One region of the Tardiphaga sp. 619_E2_N8_4 genome, then DNA from elsewhere that is predicted to be linked to it. Evidence: predicted binding sites of a transcription regulator. Region 1 holds the regulator's gene; the other holds the start of a gene.

What was found. The regulator PhoB, encoded in region 1, activates phosphate uptake and scavenging genes when phosphate is short. The targets are predictions, from matches to a motif close to TGTCATNNANCTGTCAT.
Region 2: a site for PhoB is predicted at 3,718-3,734, ahead of AB8A23_RS05805 (DUF2794 domain-containing protein). Genes of this name have one in related genera too.

Annotation. Positions count from the first base shown of each region.
Region 1 covers NZ_JBPWQJ010000001.1:666,140-675,209, forward strand. Annotated here, with positions in the region: gene AB8A23_RS03155 (Hsp33 family molecular chaperone) at 278-1,276, opposite strand; gene AB8A23_RS03160 (aminoglycoside phosphotransferase family protein) at 1,406-2,215, shown strand; gene argF (ornithine carbamoyltransferase) at 2,223-3,161, opposite strand; gene AB8A23_RS03170 (aspartate aminotransferase family protein) at 3,161-4,387, opposite strand; gene AB8A23_RS03175 (GcrA family cell cycle regulator) at 4,834-5,343, shown strand; gene phoB (phosphate regulon transcriptional regulator PhoB) at 5,586-6,290, opposite strand; gene phoU (phosphate signaling complex protein PhoU) at 6,382-7,095, opposite strand; gene pstB (phosphate ABC transporter ATP-binding protein PstB) at 7,124-7,951, opposite strand; gene pstA (phosphate ABC transporter permease PstA) at 7,948-8,793, opposite strand; gene pstC (phosphate ABC transporter permease subunit PstC) at 8,795-9,070, opposite strand, start outside.
Region 2 covers NZ_JBPWQJ010000001.1:1,214,583-1,223,652, reverse strand. Annotated here, with positions in the region: gene acnA (aconitate hydratase AcnA) at 1-2,389, shown strand, start outside; gene AB8A23_RS05810 (DUF1223 domain-containing protein) at 2,557-3,309, shown strand; gene AB8A23_RS05805 (DUF2794 domain-containing protein) at 3,746-4,108, shown strand; gene AB8A23_RS05800 (GNAT family N-acetyltransferase) at 4,124-4,648, opposite strand; gene AB8A23_RS05795 (Bax inhibitor-1/YccA family protein) at 4,732-5,520, opposite strand; gene AB8A23_RS05790 (ABC transporter permease) at 5,833-8,403, opposite strand; gene AB8A23_RS05785 (ABC transporter ATP-binding protein) at 8,408-9,070, opposite strand, start outside.

The sequences.
Region 1 (9,070 bases):
AATCAAGGCAGGGATCTTGTCAACAGAGGATAGGAAAAAATGTTTAGGCGCTGTCTTGCGGCCCCAAACTGTCATTCCGGGGCGCGGGCGCATCTTTGCGCACGTGAACCCGGAATCCCCGCATGGGAGTCTCCGACAGCGTAAAACACTCTGGGATTCCGGGTTCGCGTCCGGCAAGTGCCGGCCGCGCCCCGGAATGACGAGTGTGGATTGAGTTTCCTCGCCGCACCAATTGGTGTGCCGGGGAATGACAGCGGGGTGTGACGCGGGCGAATGCCTATTCCACGCCCGCTTCCTGCGGTGTGAACTCGTACACCGACGAACAGAACTCGCAGGTCACGACGACCTTGTCGTCCTTGACCATATCGGCGCGGTCCTGCGGCTCGAAGCTCTTCAGCATGCCGGACACGGCATCGCGCGAACAGGAACACTCCGCGCGCAGCGGCGATGACGCGAAGACGCGGACGCCGCGCTCGTGAAACAGGCGATATAGCAGCCGCTCGCCGGACAGATCCGGATCGATCAGCTCGACGTCCTCGACGGTGCCAATCAGCGACTGGCCCTCGACCCAGGCGTCATCTTCCGGCACAGCATCCACCTTCGCGCCCTCCGGCGCATCGCCGGCATGGAGGTCGCGCTGCACGCGCTCCGGCGCCTTCGGCAGGAACTGCAGCAGCATGCCACCGGCGCGCCAGCGATGTGTCGGGCCGCCTTCCTCGCCGCTGCGCCATTCTTCGCCGACGGCGAGGCGCACCTTGGTCGGAATCTGTTCGGAGCGCAGGAAGTATTCATGTGCGGCATCTTCCAGCGTGCCGCCATTCAACGCGACGAGCCCCTGATAGCGGCTCATATCCGCCCCCTGATCAACGGTCATCGCCAGATGGCCCTTGCCGAGCAGCGCCGCGGTGCCAAGACCGGGCAAAAGGCGCTCGGCATCGAACCGCGCATAGGCGCGCATTTTATCGGGCGCGCGGAAGTCGACGATCATCAGCGACACCGGACCGTCGGTCTGGGTCTGCAGGATGAAGCGGCCGTCGAATTTCAGCGACGAGCCAAGCAGTGTGGTCAGCACGATGGCCTCGCCGAGCAGCTTGGCCACCGGCGCGGGATAATCATGCTTGGCGAGCAGTTCATCGAGTGCCGGACCAAGCCGCGTCAGCCGCCCGCGCAGGTCGAGCGGCGCCACCTCGAAGGGCAGCACCGCGTCATCGACCGGAACGGAAGACGGCGCGCGGATGGGGGCGTCGGGCTGGAGATTTGGATTTGATGGGGTCATGGCGCTCTATGTAAGGGCGAGGAGCTGAAATCGAAACCCCGCAAAGGGGCAAATGTCCGAACGAATACAAGGCATCCGGCGACGATTTGCCCCCGCTCGGATGAAATATCTACCAAGTATAAGCGAACGATGTTTGAAACCTACCTTAGGCGATGGCACCTCGTCCCGGACGGCACGCCCATTACCTCCCACGCTGGATATTTGCTGCCAGTCCTGCATCGGGGCCAGCCGGCGATGCTGAAACTGGCCAAGGGCGAGGACGAACGCGCCGGCAGCGCGGTACTGGAATGGTGGGACGGCGACGGCGCCGCACGGGTTCTGGCCCGCCATGACGACGCATTGCTGATGGAACGCGCGCAAGGCCCGGCCTCGCTCTCCGACATGGCGCGTGGTGGACAGGACGACGAAGCCTCGCGCATCCTGTGCGCCGTGGCGGCGCGGTTGCACCGGCCCAGGCAAAAATCGCCGCCTCCGCTGGTACCGCTGCGGCATTGGTTCCGCGAACTCGCGCCGGCCGCAGCGACCCATGGCGGCCTGTTACGTCGCTGTTCCGAAACGGCCAACGCTTTGCTGGACGACCCGCGCGAGGTGACCGTGCTGCACGGCGACCTCCACCATGACAATGTGCTGGACTTCGGGGAGCGTGGTTGGCTTGCCATCGATCCGAAGCACATCATCGGCGAGCGCGGCTTCGACTTCGCCAACATTTTCACCAACCCGGATCTCTCGGACCCCACGCGCCCGGTCTCGACCTTGCCAGGCCGTTTCCAGCGGCGTGTCGAGGTCGTCAGCGACGCGGCCAAACTCGATCGCTATCGCTTACTGCAATGGGTCCTGGCATGGACCGGCCTCTCGGCCGCATGGTTCCTCGGCGACGACGATCCGGCGAGCATCGACTTTCAGGTGGCCGAGCTGGCCGCGACAGAACTCGATCGCTGATCGCGCCTCACGCCACCGCGTTGAGGCACCAGGCCAGAATGCCCTTCTGTGCATGCAGACGGTTTTCGGCCTCGTCGAACACCACCGACTGCGGACCGTCGATGACCTCGTCGGTGACTTCCTCGCCGCGATGCGCCGGCAAGCAATGCATGAAGAGTGCGTCCGGCTTGGCCAGTGACATCAGGCGCGCATTGACCTGATAGGGCTTGAGCAGGTTGTGGCGGGTCTCGCCGTCCTTGTCGCCCATCGACACCCAGGTGTCGGTGACAACGCAATCGACGCCCTTCACCATCGCATCGGGATCGTCGCTGAAGGTGATCGGCGCGTTTGCCGCCTTGACCCAGTCCTTGAACGGCTTCTTCGGCGACAGCTGCGGCGGCGTCGCGATATTGAGTTTGAACTGGAAGCGCTCGGCCGCATGGGCCCAGGACATCAGCACATTGTTGTCGTCGCCGGTCCAGGCCACGGTGCGGCCCTTGATCGGGCCGCGATGTTCCTCATAGGTCATCACATCCGCCATCACCTGGCAGGGATGCGAGAAGCGCGTCAGGCCATTGATGACTGGCACGGTCGCATTTTCCGCGAGCTCCATCAGCGAGTCATGATTGAGGATGCGGATCATGATGATGTCGACGAAGCGCGACAGTACGCGTGCGGTGTCGGCAATGGTCTCGCCGCGACCGAGCTGCATTTCGGCGCCGGTGAGCATCACGACTTCGCCGCCGAGCTGGCGCATGCCGACCTCGAATGACACGCGAGTGCGCGTCGAGGGCTTCTCGAAGATCATCGCCAGCGTCTTGTTCTTGAGCGGACGATCGGGCTCGGCATTCGTGCCATCCCGCCCCTTCAGCTTCGCCTTCATGGCGGCAGCCGCGTTCATGATATTGCGCAACTCACTGGCCGGCACGGCCGTGAGATCAAGAAAGTGCCGCAGTGACGTGCTCATCACGCGGCTCCCTGCGTCTTGGCAGATGAACCGAGGGCCACGCAGGCCTGTTCCAGCCGCTGCACGGCCTGCTCGATCTCGGACTCGCTGACGATTAGCGGCGGCAGGAAGCGCACGACATTATCGCCGGCGCCGACGGTCAGCAGCTTCGCGTCACGCAATGCGGCCACGAGATCACCAGCCGGCACGACAGCCTTGAGGCCGATCAGCAGACCTTCGCCGCGCACTTCGCTGAGCACATCAGGGTGGCCGTCGACCACGCCCGCGAGTTTCTGTTTGAGCAGCAGCGACATCTTCTTCACATGGTCGAAGAAACCGGGCTTCAGCATGATATCGAGCACGGAATTCGCGGCAGCGACCGCCAGCGGATTGCCACCGAAGGTCGAGCCGTGCGAGCCGGGCGCCATGCCTTCGGCCGCTTCCGCCGTGACGAGGCATGCGCCGATCGGGAAGCCGCCACCGAGCGCCTTGGCGAGCGACATCACATCAGGCGTCACACCAATGCGCTGATAGGCGAACAACTCGCCGGTGCGGCCCATGCCGGTCTGCACTTCGTCGAAGATCAGCAGAATGCCGTTCTTGTCGCAGAGTTCGCGTAGCGCGCCGAAGAACGCGTTGCTCGGTGCACGCACGCCACCCTCACCCTGCAGCGGCTCGATGAGAATGCCGGCGGTGTTCGGACCGATCGCCTTCTTCACCGCTTCGATATCGCCGAGCGGCAACTGATCGAAGCCGTCGAGCGGCGTGCCATAGCCTTCAAGATATTTGGCAGCGCCGGTCGCCGCCAGCGTGCCGAGGGTGCGGCCATGGAATGCGCCTTCAAAGGTGATAATGCGCGTGCGCTCGGGGTGGCCCTTGGAGAAATGATAGTGGCGGGTCACCTTGATCGCGCATTCCATCGCTTCCGCACCCGAATTGGCGAAGAATACGAAGTCGGCAAAGCTCTGTTCGCACAGCCGCGCGGCGAGGCGCTCGCCGTCCGGGCTCTTGAACAGGTTCGACATGTGCCAGAGCTTGGTGGCCTGCTCCTGCAATGCGGCGACCATATGTGGGTGCGCATGGCCCAGCGCGTTCACGGCAACGCCGCTGGTGAAATCGAGATAACGCTCGCCATCGGTTCCAATCAGCCACGCGCCTTCACCGCGCTCGAAAGCGACATCCGCACGCGCGAAAACAGGCAGCAAGTGAGCCTGAGAGAGGGGCGAAGACGTTGCGTTGCTGGTCATAACCGATCCGATCGAAAAGACTGCGGCCGCGTCGATGACAACTGTGCGAAATCGAACAACGGACCCTAGAAACGAAACGTGCCGCCCTTCTCGGGCGGCACGTGGGCATTATTCTATGTGTGCTGTGAAGACTGTCAACCGCGCACTGCGGCTTTCGAGTCACACGGAGTCGCAGAAAAAGCCGATTTTGCAGCTTTATTTGCAGAAGCATGTGGACGCGGCATGCCCGACTCTTGCGCGCGAGTCACGGCATATTGTAGCTTTTGCCTCGTCGGATACGACATCTCGTGCGGCGGTAGATCCTTTTGACACATCCAGTGCGGCGTAACAGCCGGACGCGAAATTCGCGCCCGGTGAGCGCTAAAGGATTCTGACCGCAGGGATTTTTGAAGTCTCAACTCGCAGCGCTGCCCGGTCAGGCCGGCGCTCACGAAGGGAAAACGGCGATGACGGTAATGACATGGACCGACGATCGCGTCGAACAGTTGAAGAAACTCTGGGAAGGCGGCCTTTCCGCGAGCCAGATCGCTGCGGAACTCGGTAACGTGACCCGCAACGCCGTAATCGGCAAGGTGCACCGTCTCGGCCTGTCCGGCCGTGCCAAGAGCCCCTCCTCGGCAGCTCCGCGGCAGCGCAAGGCGCGCCCGGCGCAGCAGATGGTACGCGTCGCCCGCCCGATGGCGCGCGGCAACACAGCATTGGCCCATAACTACGAGATCGAGGCCGAGCCCGACCCGATCGCCTATGACAACATTGTGCCGATCAGCCAGCGCCTGTCGCTGGTCGAACTCAACGAAGCCACCTGCCATTGGCCGATCGGCGATCCGTCGAGCGCGGACTTCTATTTCTGCGGCGGCAAGGCCCTGGCCGGCGCCCCCTATTGCGCACATCACTCGCGCATCGCCTATCAGCCGGCCAGCGACCGCCGCCGCGCGGTGCCGAAGCCGACGCGCTGAGCTGGAAGATATCTAAACCAAATGAAAATGCCCGGTGATGAGCCGGGCATTTTTTGTTTGGGGCTTCTAACCTCGCCCCGCTTGCGGGGAGATGTCGGCGTCCGCATGCGAAGCATGAGGGCGTCGGGTGAGGGCCCCGCTCCACAGACTCCGAAGCCGATGGAGAGTCCCCCTCATCCGACCCGGCGTCGCTGCGCAATGCCGGGCCACCTTCTCCCCGCAGGCGGGGAGAAGGAAGATACCTACTCCGCCGCCTTGTCGAACCGGTCGTCCAGCGCGTAGCCGGCGCCGCGCACGGTGCGGATCGGATCGGGCTCACCGGCGGGATTGAGCAGCTTGCGCAGGCGGCCGATATGCACGTCGACGGTGCGCTCGTCGATATAGATGTCGCGGCCCCAGACGCTGTCGAGCAACTGCTCGCGGCTGAACACGCGGCCCGGATGTTCCAGGAAGAACTCCAGCAGGCGATATTCGGTCGGACCGAGATCGATCGGACGGCTTGAGCGCACGACGCGGCGCTTGTCACGGTCGAGTTCGATGTCGCCAAACGCCAGGACAGTGGCGAGACGCTCGGGAGCTGCACGACGGAGCAGGCCCTTCACGCGGGCCAGGAGCTCCGGCACGGAGAACGGCTTGACGATGTAGTCGTCGGCACCGGTGGCGAGACCGCGGACGCGCTCGCTCTCTTCGCCACGCGCCGTCAGCATGATGATCGGCAATGCCTTGGTTTCAGGCCGTGCGCGCAAGCGGCGGCACAGTTCGATGCCGGACAGGCCCGGCAGCATCCAGTCGAGCACCACGAGATCCGGCACCCGCTCCTTCAAGCGGGTGTCCGCATCGTCGCCGCGAGCGACGGTTTCAACATCATAGCCTTCGGCGTCGAGATTGTAGCGAAGAAGCGTCGTGAGGGCTTCCTCGTCCTCCACCACCAGAATGCGTGCATTCACAGCCATATGGTCAATATCCTCAGTGACGTCCGAAAAGCCTTTAGATCATGATCCTTGCGGAAGACTGGCTTCCACTTTTCCGGATCATGCTTCAGACCGTCGGCGTATTCGCGAATGTGGTCATGTCGCCCTTCGGGCGCTTGTCGAGGATCTGCTGGCCCTCGATCATGTAGAACACGGTTTCCGCAATATTGGTGGCATGGTCACCGATCCGCTCGATATTCTTGGCGCAGAACATCAGGTGGATACAGAACGAAATATTACGCGGGTCTTCCATCATATAGGTCAGGAGTTCGCGGAACAGCGAGGTGCAGATCGCGTCGATTTCCTCGTCGCCCTTCCACACCGTCATCGCGGCGGGCAGATCGTGTGCGGCATAGGCGTCGAGCACAGCCTTGACCTGGGTGGTCACGAGGTCGGTCATGTGCTCGAGGCCGCGGATCAGCTTCAGCGGATGGAAGTCGCTGTCGAGTGCATTGACGCGCTTACCGATATTCTTGGAGAGATCGCCGATGCGTTCCAGATCGGTGGCGACGCGCAGCGCGCCGACGATCTCGCGCAGATCGACAGCCATCGGCTGGCGCTTGGCGATGGTCAGCACGGCGCGCTCTTCGATCGTGCGCTGCAACTGGTCGATCTCGGAGTCAGTGGCGACGACGCGCGCACCGAGCGCGACGTCCCGGCGGATCAGCGCATCGACGGATTCGACGATCTGCCGTTCCGCGAGGCCACCCATCTCGGCAACGAGACGGGTCAGCTCCTGCAGATCGTCGTCGAAAGCCTTGGTGGTGTGTTCAAAAGCCATCTCAAATTCCTCCCGCGAATATGTCGCGTCAGCCGAAGCGGCCGGTGATGTAATCCTGGGTGCGGCGATCGGTCGGCGACGTGAAGATCTTGTTGGTCTGATCGAACTCGATCAACTCGCCGAGATACATGAAGGCCGTGCTGTCGGAGACGCGGGCAGCCTGCTGCATGTTATGGGTCACGATCGCGATCGTGTACTGATCCTTCAACTCGTCGATCAGCTCCTCGATTTTCGCGGTCGAGATCGGATCCAGCGCCGAGCACGGCTCGTCGAACAGGATCACTTCTGGCCGCACCGCGATGGTGCGCGCGATGCACAGGCGCTGCTGCTGACCGCCCGACAGGCTGAGGCCCGATGCGTTGAGCTTGTCCTTGACTTCGTTCCACAGCGCACCGCCGCGCAGCGCCTTCTCGACGCGCACGTCCATCTCCGACTTGGAGATCTTTTCATAGAGGCGGATACCGAAGGCGATGTTTTCATAGATCGTCATCGGGAACGGGGTCGGCTTCTGGAACACCATGCCGACGCGGGCGCGCAGCAGGTTGAGATCCAGCTTCGGATCCAGAATGTTCTGGTTGTCGAGCATGAGCTGACCTTCGGCACGTTGGCCGGGATACAGGTCATACATGCGGTTGAAGATGCGCAGCAGCGTGGACTTGCCGCAGCCCGACGGGCCGATGAACGCAGTCACGCGGTTCGCCATCAGCGTCAGGTTGATCTTCTTCAGAGCGTGGTGTTCGCCATAGTAGAAGTTGAGATCGCGCACGGTGACCTTGGGCCGGCTCTCGCCCTGCAGGGCCGACGGCGGCGGCATCGAAACGGAAGGAACGCCAGACGACACAGAAAGCTCACTCATTTTGCTGTCCTCTCGGCGCCGAGAATGCGCGCGCCAATGTTAAGGGCAAGTACGGTCAAGGTGATGATCAGGGCACCGCTCCAGGCGAGCTGCTTCCAGTACTCGTAGGGGCTCTGCACGAAGTTGTTGATGGTCACCGGCAGGTTGGCCATCGTCTTGGTGAGATCGAGGCTGAAGAACTGGTTACTCAGCGCGGTGAACAGCAGCGGCGCCGTTTCACCGGCGACACGTGCGGTCGCCAGCAGCACGCCGGTGATGAGACCGGAACGGGCTGCACGATAGGCGATCCGCTTGATGACCAAGGAACGCGGCAGGCCGAGCGCCGAGGCCGCTTCACGCAACGGATTGGGCACCAGGCCGAGCATGTCCTCGGTGGTGCGGACGACGACCGGGATCACGATCACGGCGAGCGCGAGCGAGCCGGCGAGAGCCGAGAAGCCGCCCATCGGAATCACCACCGCGCCATAAACGAACAGGCCGATGATGATGGACGGGGCCGACAGCAACACGTCGTTGATGAAGCGGATCACCGAGGTGAGTTTGTCGTGCTTGCCGTATTCCGCGAGATAGGTGCCGGCAAACAGGCCGAGCGGCGCGCCGATGCCGACGCCGATGACGGTCATCATGACCGAACCGACGATGGCATTGAGCAGGCCGCCTTCCATGGAGCCGGGCGGCGGCGTGTTCTGGGTGAATATCTGCAGGCTGATGCCCGCGAGACCGTTGTAGAACAGCGTGAACAGGATCAGCGCGAGCCAGGTAACGCCAAAGAGAGCGGCACCGACGCAAAGCAGACGGATGATCGTATCGTGGCGACGGCGGGATGCGTAAATCGGGTTCATGTTAGTTGCCCGCCTTCTTTTCCAGACGCAGCAGCATCAAACGCGCTGCCGAGAGCACGAAGAATGTCAGTACGAACAGCAGGAGACCGAGCAGGATCAGGCCCGATTGATGCAGACCGTCACTCTCCGCGAACTCGCTGGCGATCGCCGCCGAGATCGTTGTGCCCGGGCCAAAGATCGAGCCTGTGATGCGGAACGAGTTGCCGATGATGAAGGTCACCGCCATCGTTTCACCGAGCGCTCGGCCAAGTGCCAGCATGACGCCGCCGATCACACC
Region 2 (9,070 bases), 550 kb from region 1:
GAAGGGCGATCCCAAGAAGATCAACCCGCTGGTCCCGGTCGATCTGGTCATCGACCACTCGGTGATCGTGAACTTCTTCGGTGACAACAAGGCGTTCGGCAAGAACGTCGCCGAAGAGTACAAGCAGAACAAGGAGCGCTACGAGTTCCTGAAGTGGGGCCAGAGCGCGTTCTCGAATTTCTCCGTCGTGCCGCCCGGCACCGGCATCTGCCACCAGGTCAATCTCGAATATCTCGCCCAGACCGTCTGGACGAAGAAGCAGAAGATGACGGTCGGCAAGAAGACCGGCACCTTCGAGGTCGCCTATCCGGACACGCTGGTCGGCACCGACTCGCACACCACCATGGTCAACGGCCTCGCCGTGCTCGGCTGGGGCGTCGGCGGCATCGAGGCGGAAGCCGCGATGCTAGGCCAGCCGCAGTCGATGCTGCTGCCCGACGTGGTCGGCTTCAAGCTGTCGGGCGCACTCAAGGAAGGCGTCACCGCCACCGACCTCGTGCTCACCGTCACCCAGATGCTGCGCAAGCAGGGCGTCGTCGGCAAGTTCGTGGAATTCTACGGCCCCGGCCTCGACGCCATGTCGGTCGCTGACAAGGCGACAATCGGAAATATGGCGCCGGAATATGGCGCGACCTGCGGCTTCTTCCCGGTCGATGCCGCCACCATCGACTATCTGAAAACTTCGGGCCGCAAATCGGCGCGTGTCGCACTGGTTGCCGCTTATGCCAAGGCGCAGGGCCTGTACCGCACCGCCAAGTCGCCCGATCCGGTGTTCACCGAAACGCTGAAGCTCGATCTCGGCGACGTCGTACCCTCGATGGCCGGCCCGAAGCGTCCGGAAGGCCGCGTCGCACTGCCCGCCATCGCCGAAGGCTTCTCTGCCGCGCTAACCACCGAATACAAGAAGCCGGATAACCACAACGCGCGCTTCCCCGTCGAGGGCAAGAACTTCGATGTCGGCCATGGCGACGTGGTGATCGCTGCCATCACCTCCTGCACCAACACCTCGAATCCGAGCGTGCTGATCGCCGCCGGCCTGCTGGCACGTAACGCCGTGGCCAAGGGCCTCAAGACCAAGCCGTGGGTGAAGACCTCGCTGGCGCCGGGCTCGCAGGTCGTCGCTGAATATCTCGCCAATTCCGGCTTGCAGCTCGACCTCGACAAGATCGGCTTCAACCTCGTCGGCTTCGGCTGCACCACCTGTATCGGCAATTCCGGCCCGCTGCCGCCGGAGATTTCGAAGTCGATCAACGACAACGGCATCGTTGCCGCAGCGGTTCTTTCGGGCAACCGTAACTTCGAGGGTCGCGTCTCGCCGGACGTGCAGGCAAACTATCTCGCCTCGCCGCCGCTGGTCGTCGCGCACGCACTTGCCGGTACGGTGACCAAGAATCTCGCGATCGAGCCGATCGGCGAAGGTAAAGATGGCAAGCCGGTGTTCCTGAAAGACATCTGGCCGACCACGAAGGATATCAACGCCTTCATCAAGAAGTACGTGACGTCGACGATCTTCAAGAAGAAGTACGCAAACGTGTTCGACGGCGACGCCAACTGGCGCAAGATCAAGACGGTCGAGAGCGAGACCTACAAGTGGAACATGGGTTCGACCTATGTGCAGAACCCACCCTACTTCGAAGGCATGAAGAAGGAACCGGAGCCGACCACCGACATCATCGATGCGCGCATCCTGGCTCTGTTCGGCGACAAGATCACTACCGACCACATCTCGCCTGCCGGTTCGATCAAGCTCACCTCACCCGCGGGCAAGTATCTGTCGGAGCACCAGGTGCGCCCGGCCGACTTCAACCAGTACGGCACGCGCCGCGGCAACCACGAAGTGATGATGCGCGGCACCTTTGCCAATATCCGCATCAAGAACTTCATGATGCAGGGTGCTGACGGCAACGTACCGGAAGGCGGCATGACCAAGCACTGGCCCGATGGCGAAGCGATGTCGATCTACGACGCCGCGATGAAGTACCAGGCCGAACAAGTGCCGCTGGTCGTGTTCGGCGGTGCCGAATACGGCAACGGTTCGTCGCGCGACTGGGCTGCAAAGGGCACCCGTCTGCTCGGCGTTCGCGCCGTGATTACCGAAAGCTTCGAACGTATTCATCGATCCAATCTGGTCGGCATGGGCATTCTGCCGCTAACCTTCGAGAACGGCTCATCGTGGAAGAAACTCGGCCTCAAGGGCGACGAGAAGGTCACGATCCGCGGCCTGACCGGCGACATCAAGCCGCGCCAGCAGATGGTGGCGGAAATCGTGTCGGCCGATGGCTCACTCCACAAGGAGACGCTGCTCTGCCGCATCGATACGCTGGACGAGCTCGAATATTACCGCAATGGCGGCATCCTGCATTACGTGCTGCGTCAGCTTGCAGCCTGACGCCCATACGTGGTGTGACGTAGTGCCTCACCGCGAAGTGAGTGGCTAGTGAACAGAAGGCGGCCTATGAAGGGCCGCCTTCTGGCGTTTGAGGGCATGAACGTGTTAGCGACACCAATGTGCGACACCGTCTGTTATGTGTCTCACCTCGAGCGTGGCAAAACCTCATGAAATCCTTTGGTGGCATATCGCAGTGGACTGGCGCGCTCAGCGTGTGCGCCGCCATTGCAGCAAGCGGTAACGCGCTGGCCCAGCCTAGGGCCGTGGTGGAGCTGTTTACCTCGCAAGGTTGCTCGTCCTGCCCGCCTGCAGACAAGATCATCGGCGACCTCGCCAAAGACCCGTCCGTGATCGCATTGAGCATGCCGATCGACTACTGGGACTACCTGGGCTGGAAGGACACGCTGGCCGACTCGCGTTTCAGCGCGCGGCAGAAGGCCTATTCACAGATGCGCGGCGATCGTGACGTCTACACGCCGCAAGTCGTCGTCAACGGCGCCACTCAGGTGATCGGCAGCGATGCCGATCGTATCCAGGGCGCGATCAGCGAAACCAAGAAAGGCACCGTGATGACGGTGCCGGTGTCGATGTCCGTCTCTGGCAAACACGTCAACGTGTCCGTTGCCGCATCGAGCAATGCGCCCGATACAGCGCATGGCGAAGTCTGGATCTGTTCCGTGTCGAAGGCAGTGCCGATCACGGTCGGTCGCGGCGAGAATCGCGGCAAGCAACTGACCTACTACAATGTCGTCCGGAACTGGCTGAAGGTCGGTGACTGGACCGGCAACGCCGCCAACTGGACGCTGCCGCTGGAGAACATCTCCAGGGATGGTGTCGATGCCGCCGTCGTTTATGTGCAAGACGGCACGCGCGACAAGCCCGGCGCGATGCGCGGCGCGGCCTATACGTCGCTACAGTAAGTCTTCAGATTGATAACTTCGGTAGCTGCTGCGCTTACGCGCGGCATGCCTGCATCATTGTGAGCCCTCGGCGAAAACTGGATTCCTTCGTCGCTTCGCCTATCGCAATGACGCTTGATGGTCTCGCAAAAGCATCCACCAAAAAGAAAAGGACCAACTTGCGTTGGCCCAGTGGGGATTAACTTCCTGCGCAGGGTCCGATCCCAACGACCGCGGGGGGCTGGGGGCTGAGGAATCCGAGACCGGAAGAACCGAACCCGACGCAGTATCTTCTTGTCGCAATCCAGAAGGGCGCCCGATGGGCCAAAATTTGGCGGCAATAAGATTCACCTGACGTTCCCGTGACGGGAAATTTCTACCATCAACCCTGCGGATCGGCCCTTGCAGAGGACCGCGGTCGGCGCGATCATGTCGGCGATATGACAGGAGGCGCTGCATGAATGTGATTCCGGGAGATACTGAGCCCACCGAGAATCGCGCGGCGACGGGCTCTGCCGCCGCCGCGCCCGTCGTCAGCTTCAACCGCCTTGAGCTCAGCCGCATCCTCAATCTGTACGGCCGTATGGTCTCCGACGGCGAGTGGCGCGATTACGCCATCGACTTTCTGCGCGACCGCGCGGTGTTCTCGGTGTTCCGCCGCTCGTCGGAAGTGCCGCTCTATCGCATCGAGAAAGATCCGCGGCTGGCGCGCAAGCAGGGCATGTATAGCGTGATTTCGGCCAGCGGCATGATTCTGCGCCGCGGCCAAGAACTCGACCGCGTGCTCCTGGTGATCGATCGCAAGCTGGCGGTGGTGTAATCGATTCGCAGAGCGTCAGGGCAGCGTGCGGGCGCCGTCGCCAAGTGCGAGCTGCATCGAAACGGTATCAAGCCAGCGATCGAACTTGAACCCGACATCGGGATGCACCCCAACCATCTGAAACCCGGCATTGCGATGAACCGCGATGGAGCCGGCATTGGCGCTGTCACCGATCACGGCGACCATCTGGCGGTAGCCGCGGTTCTCGCATTCGGCGATCAGCCGCGCGAGAAGTTTGCCGCCAACGCCTCGCCGTTGGGCTTTCGGATCGAGATAAATCGAATTCTCGACGGTAAAGCGATAGGCCGGTCGCGGGCGATGCGCGCTGGCATAGGCATAGCCGACAACCCGGCCTTCCAGCACAGCCGCGAGATACGGATAGCCCCCGCTCACCATCCCCTCGAAACGCCGCGTCATCTCGGCCAAATCTGGCGGGATCAGTTCGAACGTGGCCGTGCCGAACTGCACCGCCTCGGCATAGATCGCGGTGATCGCGGGCAGATCTGCCGCCGTGGCGGGCCTGATTTCAATATCGGACATGGCGCTGAGACTATTTTTGCTCCACCCAAAAGAAAAGCCCCGGCCTTTCGGCCGGGGCTAAGATCTTCTTGATGTTCTGAAGCTTATTCGCGCTGTCCGAGCAGCTGCAGCAGCAGCGTGAACAGGTTGATGAAGTTCAAGTAGAGCGACAGGGCACCGGTGATCGCCGCGCGCTCGGCGATATCGCCGCCCTGCGAGGCGTAACCGTAGATGTAGTCGTTCTTCAACCGCTGGGTATCGTAGGCTGTGAGGCCTGCGAAGATCAGCACGCCGACAACCGACACAATGAACTGGAGCATCGACGACGCCACGAAGATGTTCACGACGCTCGCGATGATGATGCCGAACAGGCCCATCAGCAGGAACGAGCCCATGCCCGTCATGTCACGCTTGGTGGTGTAGCCGTAGAGGCTCAGCGCACCGAACGAGGCAGCGGTGATGAAGAACACCCGCACGATCGACGTGTGCGTGTATACTAGGAAGATCGACGACAGCGAGATGCCCATCAGAGCCGCGAAGGCCCAGAACAGCAGTTGCGCGGTGGCCGGCTTCAGCCGGTTGATGCCGAACGAGATGGCGAACACCATGACCAGAGGCGCCAGGATGAACACCCATTTCAGCGGGCTCACGAACATCGCATAGCCGAACGGCGTCAGGTAGGAGCTACCGATCCGGGCAGCAGCGCCCGACGGATCGGTCGTGACAGCCGCCATGTACACGCCGAGAGCAGCCAGGCCGGTGATGGCCAGACCGATCGTCATGTAGTTGTAGATGCGCAGCATGTAGGAGCGCAGTCCGGCGTCCACGGCAGCGGCATCGCGCGCGCCGGCCCGGCCGAAGGGGGAAGCATAGTTACGGTCTAGATCCGACATGGTCGAAACCTCGATGTTGTCCGGCTGATCGCAAAGGGTTCGCGTCGCCGGTTCAAATTATATCCCAGATATCTGCGCTTCCTGACACTAAACTCGATTTCATAAAAAATCGACGTCATCTGCACTCGATGTCTGACCCAAAGGGTATGTGGTAAACTAACACATTCGCTGCAAGCTTCCACGCGTGGCGGAATGTCGCTCCGATTTGCATTCAGGCAACCGGGTAAACTTTCAGCCTGACGCAAGCTTGGCGATTTCTCAGTCATTTTGCACGAATCAGCCCGCGCAAAGGCTGCTTCGTGTCAAAACAGGTCACAAATTCCGTAACACGGTGGCAGGCTTCTGGTTCAAGGCTACCAACGTACCCACCAGGCCCAGGCCCACTGTGACAATTAGCGCCGCCAGCACGACGCCAGCCGCGCTGCCAGCCTGCCAGACGAAGCTCAGCGTCATCAGGCGCGTGACGATCAGCCACGCCGCCACCGAGCCGGCGATGACCCCAAACACCGCCGTGGCCAGGCCGATCATCAGATATTCGAGTGCATAGGCACCCAGAAGCCGCGCACGCGTGGCGCCGAGAGTCTTGAGGATAACGGCGTCATAGACGCGATGCCGGTGACCGGCGGCCAGCGCGCCACCGAGCACGAGAATGGCCGAGAGCAGCGTCACCGCGCTGGTACCGCGGATCGCCAGCACGAGATTTGTGACAACCGATCCCACAGTGTCGAGCGCTTCCCGGACCCGGACGGTCGTGATCATTGGGAATGCGTCGGCCACCGCCTTGACCAGACCGGCGTCCTGGGAGGGATCGGACTTCGGTTCGGTCAGCGTGGCAATATGGGTATGCGGCGCACCGCGGAAGGTATTGGGCGAGAACACCAGCACGAAATTGATGCCGAGGCTCTGCCAGTCGACGGACCGCATATTGCCGATCCTGGCGGTGATATCGCGGCCGAGTACATTGACGGTGACCTCGTCGCCGAGCTTGAGCCCGAGCCCGTCGGCCAGCTTCTTCTCGAACGACACCAGTGGCGGCCCGCTATAGTCGGGTGCCCACCATTCGCCCTCGACCAGCTTGGAGCCACGCGGAACCTCGTTGGTGTAACTGAGGCCACGGTCGCTCTGCAGCACCCATTCGGCATCGGATGACGGTTTGAGGTCTTCCGCCTTGACGCCGCGCGCGGCAACGATCCGGCCGCGCAACATCGGCACATCCTCGACGGTCGACTGCGGCTGCTTCTCCTTGAGAAATGCGCTGAAGCGGTCTGCCTCGGTGGAGGGAATGTCGATGAAATAGAACGACGGCGCCTTCTCCGGCAGCGCTGCCATGAACTGCCGGCGCAGATTGCCGTCGATCTGGGTGACGGTCACCAGCACCGTCAGGCCGAGCCCGAGCGACATCACCACCGACGGCGTCAGCGCGCCCGGCCGGTAGATATTGGCAATAGCCAGCCGCAGCATGGTCATGCTCGGCCGCGGTAATTTGCGCGCAAAAGCCATCAATGCGCCGGCGATACCGCGCAGCAAGGCGAACACGACCATCGACGACACCACAAATACGGCAGCGACACGTTTGTCGTAAGCGAGCCCGACCACCACCGCGATCAGTAGCCCGACCACGAGTGCCATCCAGAGCATATAGCGCAGCTTCGGCCGGTGCGATTCCGTCAGTGCCGCATCACGAAACAGCGCCGCAACCGGCACGTCGTGTACGCGCGCCAAGGGCCATAGGCCGAAGGCCAGCGCCGTCAGCAGCCCGTACAGCAACGACAATGCCAGCTCACCGAGATGAAGCGCCGGCACCACCGGCAGCGGCAGCAGCTTGCCGAACAGGCCGACAATGGCAAACGGCAAGGACGCACCGACCACCATACCGATCAGCGAGCCGATCACCGCCAGCACCAGTACCTGGGTGAGGTAGATCGCGAATACGTCGCGGCCAGTCGCGCCAAGCGCTTTCAACGACGCGATGACATCGCGGCGGCGATCAATATGGCTCTTCACGGCATTGGCAACGCCGACGCCGCCGACCAGCAGGGACGCGAGGCCGACCAATGTCAGGAACTGGGTGAATCGCGTGATGGTACGCTCAAGCTGCGGCGACGCGTTGTCGCGCGAACGGATTTCCCAGCCGGCTTGCGGCAATTGGGCACGTGCATCGTCGGCCAGCGCCTTGGCAGCGCGATCGCCGGAAACGGTGTCCGGCAGGCGAACACGGTAGATCCAGCGCACCAGACTGCCGGGCTGCAGAAGCTTGGTGGCGCGCAGAGCGTCCTCACTGGTGAGGAAACGCGGCGCGAAACCGACACCGCCGGCGAGCTTGTCGGGCTCCGCTGAAATTTCGCTGCGAAGCTCGAACGTCGCATTACCGACCGTGAGGCGGTCACCAACCTTTAGGCCTAGCCGGGCCATCAATGTCGTATCCGTCGCGGCGCCATAGGCCCCGTCACGTTCGGCGAGCAGATCGCTCATCGGCATGTCCGGCGCCAGGGTCGCCTTGCCGAGCAAGGGATAGCTGCCATCGACGGCCTTGATCTCAACAAGCGCAAGATTGCCGTCCGGCGCGCGCGCCATGCCGCGCAGCGTTGCGGCAACCGACACTGCACCGCGTGCGCGCAAGAAGGCGAGTTCTTCCGGCTTGGCCTCACGCTGCATCAGCGAGAATGCCACGTCGCCGCCGAGCAGCGTACGGCCTTCGCGCGCCACGCCCTCGCCGAGACTTGCCGCGACCGAACCGACGCCGGCGATGGCCATGACGCCCAGCGCGATGCAGGCGATGAAAACGTAGAAGCCGCGCAGGCCGCTGCGCATCTCGCGGAAAGCGTAACGCAACGCCAGCGACGGGCCTCGGCTGTTAGGAATGGTCTCGGTGATAGTGGTCATCGGATCAGGCCGTCTCGACCCAGTTGCGCTCGGTGGCGGGCCCATCGATCCGACCGGAACGTAATCGCACCACGCGATCGCAGCGATGCGCCAGCGTATTGTCGTGCGTCACCAGCACCAGCGTCATGCCGCGCTGCGCGTGCTGCGCGAACAAGAGATCGACGATCTGGCCGCCAGTGGATTCGTCGAGATTGCCAGTCGGCTCGTCGGCGACCAGGATCGCGGGATCCGGCGCCAATGCGCGCGCCAGCGCGACGCGCTGCTGTTCGCCACCAGAAAGCTGGGTCGGATAGTGATGCAGACGGGCGCCGAGACCGACCGCTTCCAGCTCGCGCGCCGCACGGCCGGCTGGGTCGGGATGACCTGCCAGCTCCAGCGGTACCGCGACATTCTCCAGCGCCGTCATGGTCGGGATCAGGTGAAAGGACTGGAAGACGATGCCGACATGACGGCCACGAAACCGCGCCAATCCGTCCTCATCGAGATCATTGAAAGAGGTGCCATTGACCACCACCTGACCGGAGTCAGGACGCTCCAGCCCCGCCATCACCATCAGCAGCGTGGACTTGCCGGAGCCCGACGGGCCAATCAGCCCGATCGCTTCACCCGATCCGACGCGCAGGCTGATATCCTTGAGGATATGCACCCGCGCGGCGCCGGTGCCGAG